3 regions of the Streptomyces sp. NPDC001502 genome follow, and region 3 is predicted to be linked to each of the others. Evidence: riboswitches for the same ligand, from Rfam matches in the RefSeq annotation. Region 3 holds a riboswitch; each other region holds the start of a gene.

Region 1 (2,194 bases), on a different contig from region 3:
GAAGCTCCAGCAGGAGCTGCTGCCGGACCTGATGAGCGTCATCCGGCACATCTCGTGCGACGACGACACCACCCGCAAGACCCTGTGGAAGCTGCACGACGGCACGCTCGTCGAGTCCGTGCTGATGCGCTACCCCGACCGGGTCACCATGTGCATCTCCTCGCAGGCCGGCTGCGGCATGAACTGTCCGTTCTGCGCCACCGGCCAGGCGGGCCTGGACCGCAACCTGTCCACCGCCGAGATCGTGCACCAGATCGTCGACGGCATGCGCGCGCTGCGCGACGGCGAGGTCCCCGGCGGCCCGGCGCGACTGTCGAACATCGTCTTCATGGGCATGGGCGAGCCGCTCGCCAACTACAACCGCGTGGTCGGCGCCATCCGCCGGCTCACCGACCCGGAGCCCGACGGCCTGGGTCTGTCGCAGCGCGGTATCACCGTCTCCACCGTCGGCCTGGTCCCGGCCATGCTGCGCTTCGCCGACGAGGGCTTCAAGTGCCGTCTGGCCGTCTCGCTGCACGCGCCGGACGACGAGCTGCGCGACACCCTCGTCCCCGTGAACACCCGCTGGAACGTCCGCGAGGTGCTCGGCGCGGCCTGGGAGTACGCCGAGAAGTCAGGCCGCCGGATCTCGATCGAGTACGCCCTGATCCGCGACATCAACGACCAGGCCTGGCGCGGTGACCTCCTGGGCAAGCTGCTCAAGGGCAAGCGTGTGCACGTCAACCTGATCCCGCTCAACCCGACGCCGGGCTCCAAGTGGACCGCCTCGCGGCCCGAGGACGAGAAGGCCTTCGTGGAGGCCATCGCCCGCCACGGCGTGCCGGTGACCGTACGGGACACCCGGGGCCAGGAGATCGACGGCGCGTGCGGCCAGCTGGCCGCCTCGGAGCGCTAGATTCCGCTTCTGTTCGACGCGATTCGGCCACGGGGTACCCTGTGGCCGAACCAATTTCATATTCCGACAGGGGAGCGCCACAGCGCTGAGAGTGCGGTATCCGTCATCCGCAGACCCTCTGAACCTCGCCCCGGTCATTCGGGGTAGGAAGTTCGGTCACCACTCTTGCTGTTGCGCCCTGCCCGGCGTCCGCTCTCGCAGCGCCGGGCAGGGCCGCGTCTTCTCCTGGACATCCCAGGAGGAATTCACCGATGAGCACCACCAAGAAGCTGGCGGGCATCGCGCTCGCGGCTGCGCTGGGCGTCACCACGCTCAGCGCCTGCGGCGGCGGCGACGCCGAGGACAAGACCGCAGGCGCGAGCGACGCCCCGAAGTCCAAGACCGTCACGCTCGTCTCCCACGACTCCTTCAACGTGACCGACACGGTCCTCAAGGAGTTCGAGCAGCAGAGCGGCTACACGGTCAAGGTCCTGAAGTCCGGAGACGCGGGCGCGGCGCTGAACCAGGAGATCCTCACCAAGGGCTCCCCGCGCGGCGACGTCTTCTTCGGCGTGGACAACACCCTCCTCTCGCGCGCCCTCGACAACGGCATCTTCACCCCCTACGAGGCCAAGGGCCTGGCCGAGGTGAAGCCCGAGTACGTGCTCGACAAGGAACACCGGGTCACCCCGATCGACTCCGGTGACATCTGCGTCAACTACGACAAGGCGTACTTCGCCGAGAAGAAGATCGCCCCGCCGCAGACGCTGGACGACCTGACCAAGCCGGAGTACAAGAACCTCCTGGTCACCGAGAACGCCGCGACCTCCTCGCCCGGTCTCGGCTTCCTGCTCGCCTCCGTCGGCAAGTACGGCGAGGACGGCTGGAAGGACTACTGGAGCAAGCTGAAGGCCAACGGCGTCGAGGTCGTCGACGGCTGGGAGCAGGCCTACAACGAGCGCTTCTCCGGCTCCGCGGGCGGCAAGAAGGCCAAGGGCGACCGCCCGCTGGTCGTCTCCTACGCCTCCAGCCCGCCGGTCGAGGTCCTGTACGGCGAGCCGCAGCCGGCCGAGGCCCCCACGGGAGTCTCCACCGGCACCTGCTTCCGCCAGATCGAGTTCGCGGGTCTGCTCAAGGGCGCCAAGAACGAGGAGGGCGGCAAGGCCCTCGTGGACTTCCTGGTCAGCAAGAAGTTCCAGGAGGACATGCCGCTCCAGATGTTCGTGAACCCCGTGACGAAGGACGCCGCCCTGCCGGAGCTGTTCACCAAGCACGGTGTGGTGGTCGAGAAGCCTACGAGCGTGGCTCCCGAGACCATCG
Region 2 (2,194 bases), on a different contig from region 3:
CCAGGCGATCATCGCGGCGCCGATGCCCGAGGTGATGTGGTCGTACGCGGGCGCGACGTCCGTGGTCAGCGGGCCGAGCGTGTAGAACGGCGCCTCCTCGCAGATCTCCTGCTGGAGGTCGATGTTCTCCTTGATCTTGTGCATCGGGACGTGGCCCGGGCCCTCGATCATCGTCTGGACGTTGTGCCGCTTGGCGATCGTGTTCAGCTCACCCAGCGTCTTCAGCTCGGCGAACTGGGCCGCGTCGTTGGCGTCCGCGATCGAGCCGGGGCGCAGACCGTCGCCGAGGGAGTACGTGACGTCGTACGTCGCGAGGATCTCGCAGAGCTCCTCGAAGTTCGTGTAGAGGAAGTTCTCCTTGTGGTGCGCCAGGCACCACGCGGCCATGATCGAGCCACCGCGCGAGACGATGCCGGTCTTGCGGCGGGCGGTCAGCGGCACGTAGGGCAGCAGCACGCCGGCGTGGACCGTCATGTAGTCGACGCCCTGCTCGGCCTGCTCGATGACCGTGTCCTTGTAGATCTCCCAGGTCAGGTCCTCGGCGCGGCCGTCGACCTTCTCCAGCGCCTGGTAGAGCGGAACGGTGCCGATCGGGACGGGGGAGTTGCGCAGCACCCACTCGCGGGTGGTGTGGATGTTGCGGCCGGTCGAGAGGTCCATGACCGTGTCGGCGCCCCACTTGGTCGCCCAGGTCATCTTGTCGACCTCCTCCTCGATGGAGGAGGTGACCGCGGAGTTGCCGATGTTGGCGTTGACCTTCACCAGGAACCGCTTACCGATGATCATCGGCTCGATCTCGGGGTGGTTCACGTTCGCCGGAAGTACGGCGCGACCTGCGGCGATCTCCTCGCGGACGACCTCGGGGGAGACGTTCTCGCGGATCGCGACGTACTCCATCTCCGGGGTGATCTCGCCACGGCGGGCGTACGCGAGCTGCGTGACCGCGGCGCCGCCCCGGCCGCGGCGGGGCTGGCGGGGCCGGCCCGGGAAGACCGCGTCGAGGTTCTTGAGGCCGCCGCGCGGCGAGGTGTGCTTGATGCCGTCGTCCTCGGGGCGCACGGGGCGGCCCGCGTACTCCTCGGTGTCCCCGCGGCTGATGATCCAGTTCTCACGGAGCGGCGCGAGGCCGCGGCGGACGTCGGTCTCGATCTGCGGGTCGGTGTACGGGCCGGACGTGTCGTAGAGCGTCACGTCCTTGCCGTTGGTGAGGTGGACCTGGCGGACCGGCACCCGGAGGTCGGGGCGGGAGCCCGCCAGGTATCCCTTGTGCCAGCCGGGCTGGCGCTCGGTCTGGCCGTCGGCGTCCTGGCTGACGGCAGGCGTGCGTGCGTCCTGAATGGTCATGAGACCTGATCTCCCTACGCCGGCATTACCCGGTAACAGGTTCGGCGGTCGACGCAGCCTCTTCCCGTACGCATCTGTGATGCCCGTACGGTGATCAGCGTCCTCTCAGCCCGGTGCTCCGAGCTCCCGCGTTGTGCAAAGGTGCCCCCACGCTAGCGTCATCCATGGCGTGCTGAACAGTGGGCCCCCTCATCTCTTGCGATGATCTGCTGGTGACGCCCTCGCCGCAGCCCCCCATCGAGCACACAGAGCCCCATGGCCACAACGGCCACGCGCATGGGAGCCCCGGACCGTCCGACGGGCACTCCGACGGCCACGCCGACAGGCCAGCCGACGGTCACTCCGGCGGCGGCTCGGACGGCCACCCCCCGGGGCAGTCCCACGGCCACGGCCACGGCCACGGCCATGGCCACAGTCATGGCCACGGCCCGGCAGCCCCCGTCTCGAAGCACCTGCGCAAGGTCATCGCCGCCGTGCTGATCCCCTTCGCCGTGGCCGTCTTCGTGGGCATGGTGGTGCTCTGGCCGGGCGGCGCCCCGGGCCACGAGCGCACGGGGGTGGGATTCGACCGGCAGACCCAGCAGGGCGTGGTCACCTCGCTCGAACAGGTCGACTGCAAATCCGTGAACGCCGCCCAGGTGCCGACGACCGCGGCTCCCTCCACTCCCGAGGGCCGCCAGGCGCAGGCCGAGCAGACCGGCGAGTGCAAGAAGGCCACCGTCGAGGTCACCAGCGGCCCGGACAAGGGCCGCACCTTCGTGGAGGTCGTCCAGCCGGGCGCGCCACGGCAGTTGGAGGACGGCCAGGAGGTGGTGGTGGCGTACGCGCCGGACGCCCCCCGTGACCTCCA
Region 3 (2,194 bases):
ATGAGCTTGCGGCCCTGCGCCAGGTCGCGGGGGCGTCCCACGGCCAGGACGGCGACGAGTGCGCCGCCGCGCAGCCAGCACACCGACCAGGCGGGACCGGCCGGGTCCCCGCGCAGGAGCAGGGTGTCGGCCCCGCCGTGGTGTCCGGCGTACTGCACGAAGCGCCCGAACTGCTCCGACCAGAAGTACGGCACCGGGTCGTAGATCTGGGCCGGCTCCCCGGCCAGGATGTTCGCCGCGACCGTCCGCGGCCCCTGGAGCGCGTTGTCCCAGTGGTGCACGAGCAGCCGCGTCCCGTACCGCCCGGACGGGAAGGAGGCGCAGTCGCCGACCGCGTACACCCCGGGCAGCGAGGTCCGCAGGTACGCGTCCGCGGTGACCGAGCCGTCGGGGCCGCGCTCCACGCCGGTCCCGTCCAGCCATGCGGTGGCGGGGCGCGCGCCGATGCCCACCACCACCGCGCCGGCGGGCAGGGTCCGCCCGTCCGCCAGCAGGACCCGCCCCTCCTCGATCCCGGCGACCTTCGCCCCGGTGATCAGCTCCGCGCCCGCCTCCCGGTACCAGCGCGCCATCGGCTCGGTGACCTCGGCGGGCAGCGCCCCCGCCAGCACCCGGTCCGCCGCCTCGACCACGGTGACCTCGCAGCCCGCCTCCCGGGCGGCGGTGGCGAACTCGGCGCCGATCCAGCCCGCGCCGACGACCACGGCCCGGGGCGACGCGGCCAGCACCGGGCGCAGCCGGGCCGCGTCGTCCAGGGTGCGCAGCAGGTGGACGCCCGGGACGCCCTCGGTCCCGGGGAGGGTCAGCGGCTGCGCGCCGGTCGCCAGTACGAGGGTCCCGTACGGGACCGGTCCGGCCTCGGTGTCCAGCTCGTGGACGGCGGCACGCAGTCCGGTGACCTCGGTGCCGAGCCTGAGGTCGATGTCGAGGCCTTCGAAGTCCACGTCGAAGGCGGAGTCCTCGGCCTTGCCGAGGAGTACCGCCTTGGACAGCGGGGGCCGGTCGTAGGGCTGGTGGGGTTCGGCTCCCAGCAGGGTCACGCGGCCGGTGTAGCCCTGTTCGCGCAGGGCCACCGCGGTCTGCACCCCGGCCATTCCGGCGCCGACGATCACGACGCCGTGCTGATTCTGTTCCGTCTGCTCGCTCACGCCGCCACCCTAATCATCTGACGCTCCGTCAGGAATAGGTGCCGCCTTACCCGCCATCCACCGCCGGGTTAGTCTGGCCACCGTACCTATCGCGGGAGTCCGGCGCACCGGGCTGAGAGGGAGGCTGGCCGGCCTCCGACCGTACGAACCTGATCCGGGTCATGCCGGCGAAGGGAGGGGCTGGACGCCCATGCACTCATCCCGAACATCTCGGAAGGGATCCGACGTCCTCGTCATCGGGGGCGGAATCATCGGCCTGGTCACCGCCTGGCGGGCCGCCGCGCGCGGACTGAGCACCGTACTCGCCGACCCCGCACCCGGCGGCGGCGCCGCCCAGGTCGCGGCCGGCATGCTCGCCCCCGTCACCGAACTGCACTACGGCGAGGAAACCCTGCTGGGCCTCGGCCTCGCCTCCGCCGCCCGCTATCCGCAGTTCGCCGCCGAGCTCGCCGAAGCCAGCGGCGGCCTGGACATCGGCTACCGCGCCTGCGGCACCCTCGCCGTCGCCCTCGACTCCGACGACCGCCTCCACCTGCGCGAACTGCACGCCCTGCAACGCCGCTGCGGCCTGGAGTCCGAGTGGCTCACCGGCCGCGAGTGCCGCCGCCTGGAGCCCATGCTCGCCCCGGGCGTACGCGGCGGCCTGCGCGTCGACGGCGACCACCAGGTCGATCCCCGCCGGCTCGCGGCCGCCCTGCTGGCCGCCTGCGAACGCGCCGGCGTGACCATCCACCGGACCGGCGCGGAGCGGCTGCTCACCACCACCGACCGGGCGACCGGAGCTCTCCTCGACGACGGCACGGAGCTGCTCGCCGACCAGGTGGTCCTCGCCGCGGGCTCGTTCACCGGCCGGCTGGCGGGCGTACCGCCGGAGGTCGCGGCCCCCGTACGGCCGGTCAAGGGGCAGGTCCTGCGGCTCACCGTGCCGGCGGCGTACGCGCCGTTCCTGTCGCGGACCGTACGGGCCGTCGTACGCGGCAGCCACGTCTACCTGGTGCCGCGCGAGAACGGCGAACTCGTCGTCGGCGCCACCAGCGAGGAACTCG

The links. Region 3 has a riboswitch for thiamine pyrophosphate ahead of thiO (glycine oxidase ThiO). Riboswitches for the same ligand answer to the same signal wherever they lie in the genome.
Region 1: it holds a riboswitch for thiamine pyrophosphate, as region 3 does, so the genes downstream of both, ACFY0D_RS28060 (thiamine ABC transporter substrate binding subunit) here and thiO (glycine oxidase ThiO) in region 3, are expected to answer to the same signal.
Region 2: it holds a riboswitch for thiamine pyrophosphate, as region 3 does, so the genes downstream of both, thiC (phosphomethylpyrimidine synthase ThiC) here and thiO (glycine oxidase ThiO) in region 3, are expected to answer to the same signal.

The regions. Positions count from the first base shown of each region.
Region 1 is NZ_JBIAVW010000018.1:81,240-83,433, forward strand. Features, by position in the region: gene rlmN (23S rRNA (adenine(2503)-C(2))-methyltransferase RlmN) at 1-895, shown strand, start outside; TPP riboswitch at 954-1,063, shown strand; gene ACFY0D_RS28060 (thiamine ABC transporter substrate binding subunit) at 1,147-2,194, shown strand, end outside.
Region 2 is NZ_JBIAVW010000011.1:216,124-218,317, forward strand. Features, by position in the region: gene thiC (phosphomethylpyrimidine synthase ThiC) at 1-1,344, opposite strand, end outside; TPP riboswitch at 1,339-1,484, opposite strand; gene ACFY0D_RS21580 (YibE/F family protein) at 1,557-2,194, shown strand, end outside.
Region 3 is NZ_JBIAVW010000033.1:11,473-13,666, reverse strand. Features, by position in the region: gene ACFY0D_RS36740 (NAD(P)/FAD-dependent oxidoreductase) at 1-1,148, opposite strand, end outside; TPP riboswitch at 1,230-1,341, shown strand; gene thiO (glycine oxidase ThiO) at 1,339-2,194, shown strand, end outside.